DNA from 3 places in the Streptomonospora sediminis genome. Region 2 is predicted to be linked to each of the others. Evidence: riboswitches for the same ligand, from Rfam matches in the RefSeq annotation. Region 2 holds a riboswitch; each other region holds the start of a gene.
The links. A riboswitch is a leader RNA that binds a small molecule or an ion and turns the genes downstream of it on or off. The one in region 2 is predicted to bind cobalamin.

Region 1: it holds a riboswitch for cobalamin, as region 2 does, so the genes downstream of both, metE (5-methyltetrahydropteroyltriglutamate--homocysteine S-methyltransferase) here and ACYVD5_RS03225 (ABC transporter substrate-binding protein) in region 2, are expected to answer to the same signal.
Region 3: it holds a riboswitch for cobalamin, as region 2 does, so the genes downstream of both, ACYVD5_RS12615 (putative cobaltochelatase) here and ACYVD5_RS03225 (ABC transporter substrate-binding protein) in region 2, are expected to answer to the same signal.

Annotation. Positions count from the first base shown of each region.
Region 1 is NZ_BAAGYZ010000066.1:10,520-15,075, reverse strand. Features, by position in the region: gene ACYVD5_RS12815 (DUF3558 domain-containing protein) at 1-128, shown strand, start outside; gene metE (5-methyltetrahydropteroyltriglutamate--homocysteine S-methyltransferase) at 339-2,606, opposite strand; cobalamin riboswitch at 2,765-2,984, opposite strand; gene ACYVD5_RS12805 (polysaccharide deacetylase family protein) at 3,289-4,556, shown strand, end outside.
Region 2 is NZ_BAAGYZ010000009.1:63,811-68,366, reverse strand. Features, by position in the region: gene ACYVD5_RS03230 (FecCD family ABC transporter permease) at 1-1,056, opposite strand, end outside; gene ACYVD5_RS03225 (ABC transporter substrate-binding protein) at 1,059-2,087, opposite strand; cobalamin riboswitch at 2,144-2,338, opposite strand; gene ACYVD5_RS03220 (FtsX-like permease family protein) at 2,486-4,351, opposite strand; gene ACYVD5_RS03215 (ABC transporter ATP-binding protein) at 4,348-4,556, opposite strand, start outside.
Region 3 is NZ_BAAGYZ010000060.1:4,262-8,817, reverse strand. Features, by position in the region: gene ACYVD5_RS12630 (serine/threonine-protein kinase) at 1-126, opposite strand, end outside; gene ACYVD5_RS12625 (DUF6504 family protein) at 436-705, shown strand; gene ACYVD5_RS12620 (amidase) at 826-2,244, opposite strand; cobalamin riboswitch at 2,584-2,712, shown strand; gene ACYVD5_RS12615 (putative cobaltochelatase) at 2,770-4,556, shown strand, end outside.

The DNA of each region.
Region 1 (4,556 bases), on a different contig from region 2:
AGGTGCGCTACACCCTCTCCCCCGGCCTCAATGCCGGCGAGGACACCCCGGCCCCGCTGAAGTTCTCCGACGTCGAGTCGATGATGCACGACTTGGGCGAGGAGTCGCTGAGCCCGATCGGCGGCTAGTAGGCGGCCGGTCGCAGTGGTGGACCGGCATTGGATCGGCGAAAGGGGGTGCGGCCCGCGGGCCGCACCCCCTTTCGCGTCCCGCTCATGTCCCGCGCCGGTTGCGAGCCGCGTGCCGCGCTTCGGCAAGCCGGCGGGCCTGCCGGACCTGCCCGCGGTTGCGCGGTCGGCGGAGGTCCGGGCCGGGGACGGCGCCCCGGCCCGGCGGGCTCAGCGGCCCGGCTCGGCGCGGACCCGCCGCACGGCCTCGACCATGTTGCGCAGTGCCGGCTCCACCTCGGCGTAACCGCGGGTCTTCAACCCGCAGTCGGGGTTGACCCACAGCTGCTCCGGCGAGAGCACGCGCAGCGCCTTGCGCAGCGCCGCCTCGATCTCCTCGACCGAAGGCACCCGGGGCGAGTGGATGTCGTAGACGCCCGGCCCGATCCCGCGCCGGAAGCCCGAAGCGGCGAGGTCGTCGACCAGCTCCATGTGCGACCGTGCGGCCTCCACACTGGTCACATCGGCGTCCAGGGCCTCGATCGCGCCGACGATCCGGCCGAACTCCGAGTAGCACATGTGCGTGTGGATGCGGGTGCTCGCCGCGACGCCCGAAGTCGCCAGTCGGAAGGAGCCCACGGCCCAGTCCAGGTAGGCCGAGCGCAGCTCCTCGCGCAGCGGCAGCAGCTCGCGCAGCGCAGCCTCGTCGACCTGGATGTGCCGGATGCCCTCGCGCTCCAGATCGGCGATCTCGTCCCGCAGCGCCAGCGCAACCTGGCGGGCGGTCTCGCCCAACGGCTGGTCGTCGCGGACGAACGACCACGCCAGCATGGTCACCGGACCGGTGAGCATGCCCTTTACGGGCTTGTCGGTACGCGACTGGGCGTAGGTGATCCACTCCACCGTCATCGGCGCAGGGCGCGACACATCGCCGTAGAGGATCGGCGGGCGCACGCACCGCGACCCGTAGGACTGCACCCAGCCGTTGGCGGTGGTGGTGTAGCCGTCGAGCCGCTCGGCGAAGTACTGCACCATGTCGTTGCGCTCGGGCTCGCCGTGCACCAGCACGTCCAGGCCGATGTCCTCCTGGAGCGCGATGACCCGGTCGACCTCGGCGCGCATCAGCCGCTGGTATTCGGCATCGGTGATGCGCCCGGCCCGGTGCTCGGCGCGGGTGCGCCGCACCTCGGCCGTCTGCGGGAAGGAGCCGATGGTGGTCGTGGCCAGGTCGGGCTCCTTGCCTGCCGCGGTGCGCCGGCCGTCGCCCACGCGCCTAATCTGCGCACCCAGCGCCTCCAGGCGGGCGCGCACCCGGGGATTGGCAAAAGACGCGGGCGAGCCGGCCCGTGCCGCCGCCCGCAGCTGGGGGCCGACGGGGTCGCCGCGCAGCGCCCTGCCGAGCAGCACGACCTCGTCGGCCTTCTGGCGGGCGAACGCCAGGCGCTCGCGCAGCAGCGGGTCCATGCCGGGTTCGGCGTCCAGGTCGATGGGCACGTGCAGCAGCGAGCACGACGTGCTCACCACCACTTCGCCCGCCAGACCCAGCAGGGATCCCAGTGTCGACAGTTTGGCGGGGATGTCGGCGCGCCAAACGTTGCGCCCGTCGACGATGCCCGCCACCAGGGTCTTGTCGCCCAGGCCCGAGACCCGGGCCAGTTCGCCGACCCCCTCGGGGCCGCTGACCAGGTCCAGCCCGATCTGCTCGGCACCGCTGTTCTTGAGCACCTCCAGGGCCTCTGTGCCGATCGCACCGAAGTAGGTTGAGACCAGCAGGTCGGGCCGGGCTGCAAGGCCGCCCAGATAGGTGTAGGCGCGCTCCAGCGCGCCCGTCCGCGCGCGGCCCTCGTCGGCGGCCAGGACCGGCTCGTCGAGCTGTACGGAGCCGGCCCCGGCCGCCGAGAGCCGTGCGAGCAGCTCGGCGTAGCACTCCAGCAGGTCGTCGAGCAGGTCCAGCGGCCGCCAGCCCTCGGGCGCGTCCGCGGCGGGCTTGGCCAGCAGCAGGAACGTCAGCGGACCGACCAGGACCGGGCGGGTGTCGATGCCCAGCGCCTTGGCCTGGGTGTACTCCGACAGCGGCTTGCCGCCGGCCAGGCGGGGCCGGTCAGCGGGCGACAGCTCCGGGACCAGGTAGTGGTAGTTGGTGTCGAACCACTTGGTCATCTCCAGCGGCTGCAGCTCGCCGGTGCCGCGTGCCATCGCGAAGTAGGCCGCGAGTTCGGACTCGCGGTCGTGCGCGCCCTCGACCAGCGCCCGGAAGCGCTCGGGCACCAGGCCGAACAGAGCCGCGGTGTCGAGGATGTGGTCGTAGTAGGAGAAGGTGTTGGAGGGCACGGTGCCGATACCGGCGCCGTGCAGCGACTCCCAGGTGCCGCGGCGCAGCCGCGCCGCAACCGCGTCGAGGTCGGCGGCGGTGCTGTCGCCGGCCCAGTAGGACTCGCAGGCCCGCTTCAGTTCGCGGTCGGGTCCGATGCGCGGATACCCGTGGACGGTCGTGTTCATCGGGCGGCACCGCCCTGGGCCGCGTTGTGGCCGTATCGCATGGCTTGTTCTCTCCCTCGTCGATAAGCCCGACGATCCGCGGCCGCGGGAGAGGTGCCCGAACGAGCAGGCCACCGCCCTGGCCCTCCCTCGAGGCGCACGGACCACCGCGGGCGCATCCGCGCTCGCGGGCGGTGGCAGGTATTCGGACTTGCGGGCACGGCGCGGCCCTGTCGGACCGCTCCTCCTACCGGCCGCGGCTTCCCAGGCTCGGCGCCCAGTGCCGTTGGCGGCTTTCGTTCCCACTTACCGCTGCGGGGCAGTCCCGGATTCGCACCGGGTTCCCTCTTGCGACACGCACAGCAGGCCGTGCGTGTACCAACCGCGGCTGCAACTATAGACGAGTCCGTCACGAGCGCCGGAGGGCGCCTCCTGCCCACGGAGCGCCCGGGTGCCCGCCAGAGCCGACGAGGCCCCGCCATGCCCCTGTGCGTCTTGTGCCACGCTGCGGACCCATTGGCGAACCTTGTGCGGTTGTTGCCAGCTTCATTACGCTCCGTGTTGCCTGCGCTTCCATTCCGCGTTCTACGCTCGACCGATGGACCGTGTCCGAATTGCAATATCATTCGCAGAACCTGCGCGGATTCCTAGGGCGACAGAGTCACCGGCACCCGTATTCAGACCATTGAAGGACGCTCATCCGTTGAAGCACCAGCCCGTCGGCCCGCACCCGTCGTCCCGTACCCCGGCCCTTGAGACCTCGCCCCGCCGTTCGGTGGCGCTGCGCGCCGCCTCCGCAGCGGCTGCGCTGGCACTGCTAACGCTCACTGCCTGCACGGGAGGCGGCACGGACCCTGCATCGTCCGGGGGGTCTCCCCAGCCGACACCCGCCACTGGCAAGGACGATGAGCTGACCGCCGTCGACGCCGACCGGATCTCCGGCCTGAAGGAGGAGACCTCGACCGAGGACATCGACGGCGGCGTCGACGTCGAGCTCGCCTACCCGCGGATCCCCAAGGCCGGCCCGTTCGCCGACCGGCTCGCCGAGGTCAGCGAGCAAGGGGCGCAGGACTTCGCCGAAGCCGCGGCGGGCGCGAAGTCCTACACCGTCGACTGGGAGGTCAGCGTGGCCGGCGGCAACGTGATGGCGGTCCGGCTCACCCAGCACGAGAAGGACGGCGACGGCGAGCGCACCGGCTACTCCACCTACTGGTACAACACAGAGTCCGGACACACCGCGTACTCCAGCGAGCTGCTCGCCGGCCAGCAGGAGCTGGAAAAGCTCGACTCGCTGGTCAAGAAGCAACTCAAGGACGGCGACGCCGACACCACCAAGCTGCACCCCATCGCCAAGCTCTACGACTCCATCGGGTTCAACCCCGACGGCGACCTGGTGGTGGAGTTCAACGAGGGCCAGATCGCACCCGCCAAGGCCGGCCGCATCCACGCGGTGGTGCCCAAGAAGGACGCCGATCCGCTGCTTTCCCCGTTCGGAAAGCGCGCGCAGTCGGCCGCCGTGGTGGTCACGCCCAAGTTCAGTATCGACAAGGCGGCCGCTCCCAAGGGCGGCCCGGCCGAGGGCAGCGTGCCGGGCATGTTCGCCACCGGCACCGACGGCGAGAAGGTCGACTGCCGCGCCGCCGACTCCAAGTGCATCGCGCTGACCTTCGACGACGGCCCCGGCCCGCGCACGCCGGAGCTGTTGGACGCCCTGGCCGAGCACGACGCCAAGGCGACATTCTTCGTCACGGGGACCCCGGTGCGCGAGTACCCCGAGACCGTGCGCCGCGAGTACGCCGAGGGGCACGAACTGGGCAACCACACCGTGCACCACCCCGACCTCACCTCGCTGAGCGACGACGGCACTCTGGAGGAGCTGACCACGGTCAACGGCCTGGTGCGCCGCGAGACCGGGCTGAGCATGGACGTGATGCGCCCGCCCTACGGAGCCACCAACAACGCCGTCGCCAA
Region 2 (4,556 bases):
GCAGGGGGCGCCGATCAGCCCTGTCACAATGCCCACCTGCAGCTGTTCGGGACGGATCAGCACCCGGCCCAGCACGTCGGCCGCCAGCAGCAGGGCCGGGGCCAGCACCGCGCACCAGGGCGTGATCCAGCGGTGGTCCGGCCCGGTGAGCGCCCGTGCGATATGGGGCACGACCAGGCCGACGAAGGTGATCGGCCCGGCGATCGCCGTGGCGGTCCCGGCCAGCAGCACGACCGCGAGGGCGGCCAGCACCCGGGTCGCCGCCAACCGCGTGCCGAGGCTGCGCGCCATGTCCTCGCCGAGGGCGAGCGCGTTGAGGTCGCGGCCGACCAGCACCGCCAGGCACAGGCCGGCCGCCAGGGCGGGGGCGACGGCGACCAGGTCTGCGGTATCGGCGCGGGTGAGCGAACCGACGGTCCAGAACCGGAAGTCGTTGAGCGCGGAAGCGTCGAGGAGAGTGATGGCCGTGGTCACCGAACCCGCCATGGCGCTGAACGCTGCACCGGCCAGGGCGAGCTTGACCGGTGTCGCGCCGCCGCCACCCAGCGAGCCGAGGACGTAGACGAACGCCGCCGCCAGCGCGGCACCGGCAAAGGCGAACCACAGGTAACCGGTCAGGGTGGCCACGTGCAGGACGGTCATCGCGGCCACGACCGCGCACGCGGCCCCGGCGTTGACGCCGAGGATGCCCGGCCCCGCCAGCGGGTTGCGGGTCAGCCCCTGCATGAGGGCGCCCGCGACACCCAGTCCGATCCCGGCGAGCACCCCGGTGGCGGTCCTGGGCACGCGCACGTGCCACACGATCCGGTCGGCTTCGCTGCCGGCGGGCGCGGTCAGCGCCGCGACCGTGTCGGCGGCGGAGACGGCGTAGTTGCCCGTGAGCAGCGACAGGGCGCACACGCCCGCCAGGAGCAGCCCGGCCAGCACCAGCCCGGCCGATCTGCCGGCCGCTCCGGAGAACACACCCGTCCCGCAGAGCCCGCCCGCGCCGGTCCCGATCCGCGGGATGCCGCCGCTTTGGTGCCCGGGCCCCGCTGCAGCGGTCGCACCTGCCACGGCTAGCTCTCGACCAGGTCCGGGTGGATGCGCGACGCAACGAGTTCGATGCTGTGCGCCGCCCGGACCCCGGCCGCGCGGTCGGCGAACAGGAACGGGTGTACCTCGTCCGCGGCGACGGCCGCCACCCCCGCAAGCGCCGGGTCCGACGTGATCGCCCGGACGTCGCTTTGGGCGTCCTGCTCGGTCATTGCGGCATCGCAGCAGGAGCTGGTGAGGATGACGTCGGGGTCGCGTGCGACGAGTTCCTCGGCGCCGACTTCGATGTTGCGCTTGCCGGTCAGGTCGGCGAAGGCGTTGGTGCCGCCCGCGTGCTCGATGATCCGGGTGCTGAAGTCGATTCCGCCCGCCACCCGGTAGCCGCCGTCGTCGCCGGGCGACACGATCGCCACGGACGGCCGTTCGGCGCCCTCGACCTGCTCCTCGACGGCGGCGATGCGCTCCTGCAGCCCGCTGATCACCTGTTCTGCCCGGTCCTCGACGTTGAAGAGCGCACCGAGGTCGCGCAGGTCCCGGTAGACGCTGTCCACCGTGACCGATTCCGGGTCGATCGCCCGGTCGGTGAGCCCGTCCTCGCTCGGGCACAGCGGACTCAGTATCCAGCTCTGCACGCCGAGTTCGCGCAAGCTCTCCCGGGTGCCGACCGAGCGGTCGGCGCCGTTCTCGGCGAAGAACCCGTTGAACCCGGAGATCACGAAGTCGGGCTCGGTCGCCAGTAGCCCTTCCCTGCTCGGGAGGGTGGGCTCGTAGTCGGCTAGGGCCTGCTCGTCGGCGTATTCGGGCAGCACCTCGGCGTCCAGGAACGCGGTCCCGACCAGCCGGTCGCTGAGGCCGAGGGCATGGGCGACCTCGATGCCGGGCTGGTAGGCGGCGTAGACCCGCTCGGGGGGCGTGTCCGCGGCGACTTCGATGCCGCAGTTGGTTCGGGTGACGGCGTCCTCCCCCGCCGGTTGCGCGGGGGAAGCGGGTGCGGGAGCCCCGCAGCCGGCGAGTAACAAGACGCCGGCGAGCGCGGACGCGGCGCGGGGCAAGCATGACAATGCGCGGGCCATGGACGAGACCGCCTTTTCCAAGTCCTCGTGGAATCAGGTCGTGCAGTGCCGTGGCCGGTCTCCTGGCTGACGGGTGGTAACGCGCCGTGTCCGGCCTTCCCAGGGCTGTTGCCCCAGTGGCCCGTCCGGCTCGTTAGCCGAACGAACGACACAGCGCTCCCGATCACAGTGGCGAGGGCCGCATCCGGTTTCCCACCGGATTCCCGTACACCACGGCGCCGCCGACGCTAGCACGCCGCCCTCCCACCGCCCGGAACCGGGTCGGGGGCGGGGCGGGCGGCCTACGCGCGGGTGAATGGTGATCAGCAGAAATGCCCATATGCGGCCATGATTATCGGCATTTCTGCACTATTGTCGTGTCGGATGACACGTTGGCCTCAGGCCGCCGAGCCGCGCATCGCCAGGGCCGCCGGCACCGCCGCCGAGGCCGTCGCGAGCAACCCGCACACCGCCGTCATGCCGAGCAGCTGCCACCACGGAAACGCGAGCAGCGCCGTTGCGGCTTCCCCGCCCACGGCGAAGTTGAGCGGCACCAGGCAGGCGGCCGTGACCGCCGCCCCCAGCACGGCGCCCATCGCGACCACGGCCAGGGCCTCGGCCACCACCAGGCCGAGTACCTGGCGGCGGGTCGCCCCCGCCAGGCGCAGGGCGGCGAAGTCGCGCACCCGGTCGGAGGTGGACATGACCAGGGTGTTGGCGATAGACACGCAGGAACACAGCAGCGCCATGCCCAGCAGCAGCGCGCCGAACGCGAACACCATGCGGTTGTTCTCCTCGCGCCCCGGCTCGATGGAGCCGGCCGGGTCGGCGCGTGCCGTCTCCGCGTCGACCGCGGCCCGCACCTGGTCCTGTACCGCCGCCGGGTCGGCGCCGGGCCGGGCGGCGACGTAGGCGTAGGGCGCGGGCGGGTTGCCGCGGCCTTCCAGCAACGGCGCCGCAACGTAGGTGGCCGGCTGGTAGACGCCGTCGGCCAGCACGGCCGCCACGCGCGCCCGTGCCCGGCCCCCGTCCGGCAGCCGCAGCGCTACCTCGTCGCCGACCCGCCAACCGTGCGATCGGGCGGCCGACCGCGCCAGGGCGATCCCCTCGGCGCCCAGCTCGGAAAAGGCCCCCTGGTCGGCAGGTGGATCCACGGCCGCGGTGATCGCCTGCGGATCGGCGACGCGCACCTGCGCGGCCTCGCCGTCCAGGCCGATCTCGGCGGTGCGCACCACGGCCACCCGTGCGCCGGGGATCTCCCGCAGCCGCCGTACCTGGGCGTCGGACAGCCCGCGGCCCTGCGTCGCCGTCACGACCGTCTCGGCATCGGTCCACTCGGCCATCTGGCGCGCGGCCACCGTGTTCGTCGTGGCGACCATGCCCACCGCGATGCCGAGCAGCCCGGTCGTCAGCAGCACCGGCGCGCACAGTGCCGCGGTGCGCCGCACCCCGGCGGCCATACCCGCGCGCACGACCATCGCGCCCGCTCCGCGCAACCCCGCCAGCGGCGAGGTCAGCGCCGCCGACAGCGGCGGTACCACCACCGGGCTGAGGAAGGCCATGGCCACGATCGCGGACATGCCCAACCCCATGGTCACCGGCACGATGCCTTCACGGCTGGTGCCCGGCAGCGCCGAACCCGCCAGCAGGGTCAAGGCGGCGAAGCCGATCCCCAGTACCCAGCGCCCAGCGGTCATGGTGCGACTGTCCACCGATGCCTCGCGCAGCGCCTCGATCGGCCGGATCCGGCGGATGCGCCGCGCCGGCCCAAACACACCCGCCGACGCCACCACCGCACCCGCGCCAAAGGCGATCACCGCAGCGCCGGGTTCGTAGCGCACCTCGGGCCGGCCGGGCACCATTCCCATGGCGTGCATGGCGGTGAACAGCGCCTCGGCCACCGCCGCGCCCAGCACGCACCCGAGTGCGCCGCCGGCGGCGGCCACCAGCAGCGCCTCGGCGTAGACCGAGGCGGCGATCCGCGCCGGCGGCGCGCCCAACGTCCGCAGCAGCGCGAACTCCCGCTGGCGCTGGGCGACAGAGAACGCGAACGCCGACGAGACAACGAAAACCGATACGAACACGGTGATCGCCATCATCATGGCGAGCAGGCTGATCACCATCTCATAGCCCGGCCGCTCGCCTGCGGTGGCCATGGCCAGCACGATTGCGCAGACCAGCGTGGTCCCCAGCGTGATGATGACGAAGGTGCCCAGGAAGGACACCCACCGTTCGCGCAGCGAGTACAGCGAGATCCCGATCATCGCGCCATCACCGGGTCCGATTCCAGGGCGGTCAACCGGGCGGCGACCAGTTGCGGGGTGGGGTCCGCCATGGCGTCGGCGATCCGCCCGTCGGAGAGGAACAGTACGCGGTCGGCGTAGGAGGCGGTCAGCGGGTCGTGCGTCACCATGACGATGGTGCACGGAGCGGGGCCGCCGGTCCCGGCCAGGTCGCGCAGCAACTCCA
Region 3 (4,556 bases), on a different contig from region 2:
GTCGCGGGCGAGGTAGACGGTGCCCATGCCGCCCCGTCCCAGCCGGCCTTCGATCCGGTAGCCGCCGAGTTCGTGAGGATCGCCGGTGCGGAGGGGTTTGGCGCGCTCGCGCCCGTTTTCCGTCACGTTGCTGGGTTCCTTAGAGGGCTGAAGGGGGTGAGGTCGGCGTGGTTCGCGCTCATAGCGTACAGACGCCCCGATGGGGCCGCATCGGGCTGATTCGCTGGTCTTCATAGTGCTTGGGGGCGGGTGCTCCCGATTTTAGGCACCCGGTTTCCGGGCGGACCGCACTTTCGACAGACTGCGCCGCGCTGCGGTTCCACTGGGTTCGCGGATCCGCTATGGTTAGTACATACGTTCGAATTCGAGCCTGTCCTTCCCCGCAGGCCGAGTCGTTCCCGTTTCGGGAAGCCGCGCTTGAGGGGAGTGTCGCCGGTGGGCCACGTCTACGGGGTCCCGATCACCGTTACCGAGCACGAGGGGCGGCCGGTGCGCTTCGTGTGGCAGCAGCGGGTCTACAACGTCCGGCGCATCGTCGACCACTGGATCACACTGCGCGCCGACTGGTCGCCCGATGTCGAGGACCAGTTGCCCCAGCGCGCCCACTGGCGGGTCGAGGCCGGCGCGATGGGATCGCCGGGCGTCTACGAACTCCAGCACGATTCCACCTCGCAGGAATGGCTGCTGGCCCGCATCTGGGACTGAGCCGGCCCGTTGCGCGCCGCCTCCGCGCCCCCTGCTGCGGCCGGCTGTCCGCATCCGGCCCGTCGGATCCGGCCGCCGCGGGCATCACCGGGCGGTCTGCCGGCGCGGCCCGCCGCACAGCTACAGCGGCGGGCGGCGCCGGCCGTATGCCGTGGCCTGTTCGAACGCGCGCCCGATCTGCAGCACCCGGACATCTGCCCGGTGCGGGCCGACGATCTGCAGCCCCACCGGCAGCCCGTCCGGCGTGAACCCGCCCGGTACCGACAGCGCAGGGCACCCGGTCACCGTGATGTGCGAGCACGACCGCATCCAGTCCAAGTAGCTCTGCTGCGGGGCGCCGTCGATGTCGGTTGGGTACTCCAGGCCGGCGTCGAAGGGCACCACCTGGCTGACCGGCATCAGCAGGGCGTCGTAACGCTCGAAAAACTCCCGGACCTGGTGGTGGATCTGCGTGCGGGTCAGTTCGGCGCGGGCCACGTCGGCGCCCGAGAGCGTCCGGCCCTCCTCGATGTTCCGGGCCAGGCTGGGCTTGATCCGGTCGGGGGCGGCGTCCAGCAGTCCGCCCAGCGTGGCGGCGAACTGCCAGGCGCGCAGGGTGCGGAACACGTCGTCGGCGCCGGCGAGGTCGGGGGCGTCCGCCGCGACCTCGCAGCCCAGCCCGGCGAACACCTGCAGCGCGGGCGCAAGAGCGTCGGTCACGGCTCGTTCGCACGGCGCCGACCCGCCCAGGTCCGGCGACCAGGCAAGGCGCAGCCCGTGCAGGCCGGTCTCCGCCAGGGGCGGCGCGAAGGCCGATCCGGGTTCGTCCAGGGCGATGGGGCTGCGCGGGTCGGGCCCGGCCAGCACCGATAGCAGCAGGGCGGTGTCGCCGACCTCGCGCGCCATCGGCCCCTGCACCGAAAGCGCGGACCAGCCCAGTTCCGCGGGGTACCGGGGCACCCGCCCCGGCGACGGGCGCAGCCCCACCACGTTGTTGAACGAGGCCGGGTTGCGCAGCGAACCGCCCATGTCCGACCCCTCGGCCAGCGGGTGCAGCCCCGCCGCCAGCGCCGCGGCCGCACCGCCGCTGCTGCCTCCGGCCGAGCACGCGGGGTCATAGGGGTTGCGGGTCAGCCCGTGGACGGGGTTGAACGTGTGCGACCCGGCGGCGAACTCGGGGGTGTTGGTCTTGCCGATGGTGATGGCGCCGGCCGACCGCATGCGTTCCACGACCAGCTCGTCGTGTGCGGGCACGTAGTGCGCGAACAACGGCGAACCGAAGGTGGTGGCCAGCCCCGCTGTCTCGTGGGTGTCCTTGTGTGCCATGGGCAGGCCGTGCAGCGGCCCGACCTCCTCGCCGGCGGCCAGGCGCTCGTCGGCGGCGCCCGCCTCGTCCATGGCCCGTTCGGCGCACAGCGAGACGACGGCGTTGATCGCCGGGTTCACCGCCTCGATCCGCTCCAGGTGGGCGCGCACCACCTCGCGCGCGCAGACGTCGCGCCTGCGCAGCAGCGATGCGAGTTCCAGTGCCGGGCGGTGGGTGAGGTCGTCGTTGTGCATCGGTGGCGGTGCCCTCCCGGTCGTCGGGCGCGGCCCCCGCCGGGCGGCGGCGGGACGGGCGGCTCGGCGGCTGCGGAGCGCCGCGGCCAAGCGGCCCGGCCGCAGCCCGGCGTGGCGGGTAGCCGGATGTGTCCATCCCATCCCCATCCGGCGTCCGCCGCAACGGCCATCATCGCCCGATTGCCGCCGCGGCACCGGGCGGATTCCGCCGAGGCCGCGGGTGGCGTGCGTACGGGCCGATGCGGTGGGAGCGGGCCGGGGGCGGTGTGAGACTCTGGTGGGCGGTGCCGACGCTGAGGCGGATTGCCGGGTTCTCCCCGGATATTCCGCGCCAGTACGCAGGAACCCGGTGCGAATCCGGGACGGTCCCGCCACTGTGACCAGGGAGCGGACCCGCGGCGATCGCCACTGCCGGACGACCCGGCGGGAAGGCGGCGGGCAAGCGGTGATCTGGAAGCCAGGACACTGCGCGGCACCGCACAGGACCCCCTATGGGCGTGGATTCCCGAGGAAGGACTGACCTGCGTGAGCGCTCCTGCTCGCTACCCCTTCAGCGCGGTTGTCGGCATGGACGACATGAAACTCGCGCTGCTGATCAATGCCGTCTCCCCGGCTGTCGGCGGCGTCCTGGTCCGCGGCGAGAAAGGCACCGCCAAGTCGACGGTGGTGCGCGCCCTGGCGGCGCTGCTGCCCGATCTCGACGTTGTCGGTGACTGCCGGTTCGGCTGCGACCCCGCCGACCCCGACCTCGAGTGCCCCGACGGCCCGCACTCCGGCTCCGCGGTACCCCGCGAGCGACCGGCGCGGCTGGTGGAACTGCCGGTGGGCGCCAGCGAAGACCGGCTCGTGGGCTCGCTCGACATCGAACGGGCGCTCACCGAGGGCGTCAAGGCGTTCGACCCGGGCCTGCTCGCCGAGGCCCACCGCGGCGTCCTCTACGTCGACGAGGTCAACCTGCTGCACGACCACCTCGTCGACCTGCTGCTGGACGCCGCCGCCATGGGCACCTCGCACGTGGAGCGCGAAGGCGTGTCGGTGCGCCACGCCGCCCGTTTCCTGCTGGTGGGCACCATGAACCCGGAGGAGGGCGAGCTGCGGCCGCAGCTGCTGGACCGCTTCGGGCTGACCGTGGAGGTCGCCGCAACCCGCGACCCCCACCTGCGCGCCGACGTGGTGCGCCGCCGGCTCGCCTTCGAGACCGACCCCGACGGATTCGCCGCCGGCTACGCCGAAGAAGAGGCCGAGCTGGCCGGGCGCATCCGCGCCGCCCGCAAGCGGCTGCCCGGCGTCGTGCTCACCGACGCTGCGCTGCGGCAGGTGACAGCGGTCTGCGCGGCCTTCGACGTCGACGGGTTGCGCGCCGACATCGTCACCGCCCGGGCCGCGATGGCGCTGGCGGCGTGGCGCGACCGCGGCGAGGTCACCGCCGAGGACGTGCGCGATGCCGCACGGCTGGCGCTGCCGCACCGCCGCAGGCGCGACCCCTTTGACGCGCCCGATCTCGACGAGGGCCGGCTCGACGAGGCGATGGAGCAGGCCGCGGGTGATGCCGACCCAAAAGACCCGGGCGATCCGGCGGATCCTGACGACGACCCCGACGGCGGGGGCGGCGGGAACACCGGCGCCGACAGCGGTGGCGATGGCGGCGCCGGGTCCGGCGGGCCCGACGCGCAGGAGCCGCAGGCCCCGGAGGTCCCGCAGGATTCGCCGGGGGACGCCTCCGCCCCCGATGGGGGCCAAGAGGGTGCGGACGACAACGGCGCCGCAGGCCCCAAGCCCCCTGCCGGCTCCGGCGGCCGCCCCGACGAGGACGCCCCGGACCGCGGCGAGCAGCCGCCGCCCGAGCCGCAGCACTCCGGCGAGGGCAAGCAGGCCGAGGCCGGCGAGACCTACCGGCCGCGCCTGTTCAGCCTGAGCGGTGTGGGCGAGGGCGCGCCGGGGCGGCGCTCCCGTGCGCAGACCCCTTTCGGGCGCACCTCGGGTGCGCGCGTGCCCCGCACGGGCGTGCGCGGGCTGCACCTGACCGCGACCCTGCGCGCGGCGGCGCCCTACCAGCGCGCCCGCGGCCGCACCGGCCCCGGGCTGCTGGTGCGCGGGGGCGACCTGCGGGAGGTGGTGCGCGAAGGGCGCGAGGGCAACCTGGTGCTGTTCTGCGTGGACGCCAGCGGCTCCATGGCCGCCCGCGAGCGGATGCGCGCCGTCAAGGGGGCGGTGCTCAGCCTGCTGATGGACGCCTACCAGCGGCGCGACAAGGTCGGGCTGATCACGTTCCGCGGCACCGGAGCGGCCGTGGAGCTGCCGCCGACCTCTTC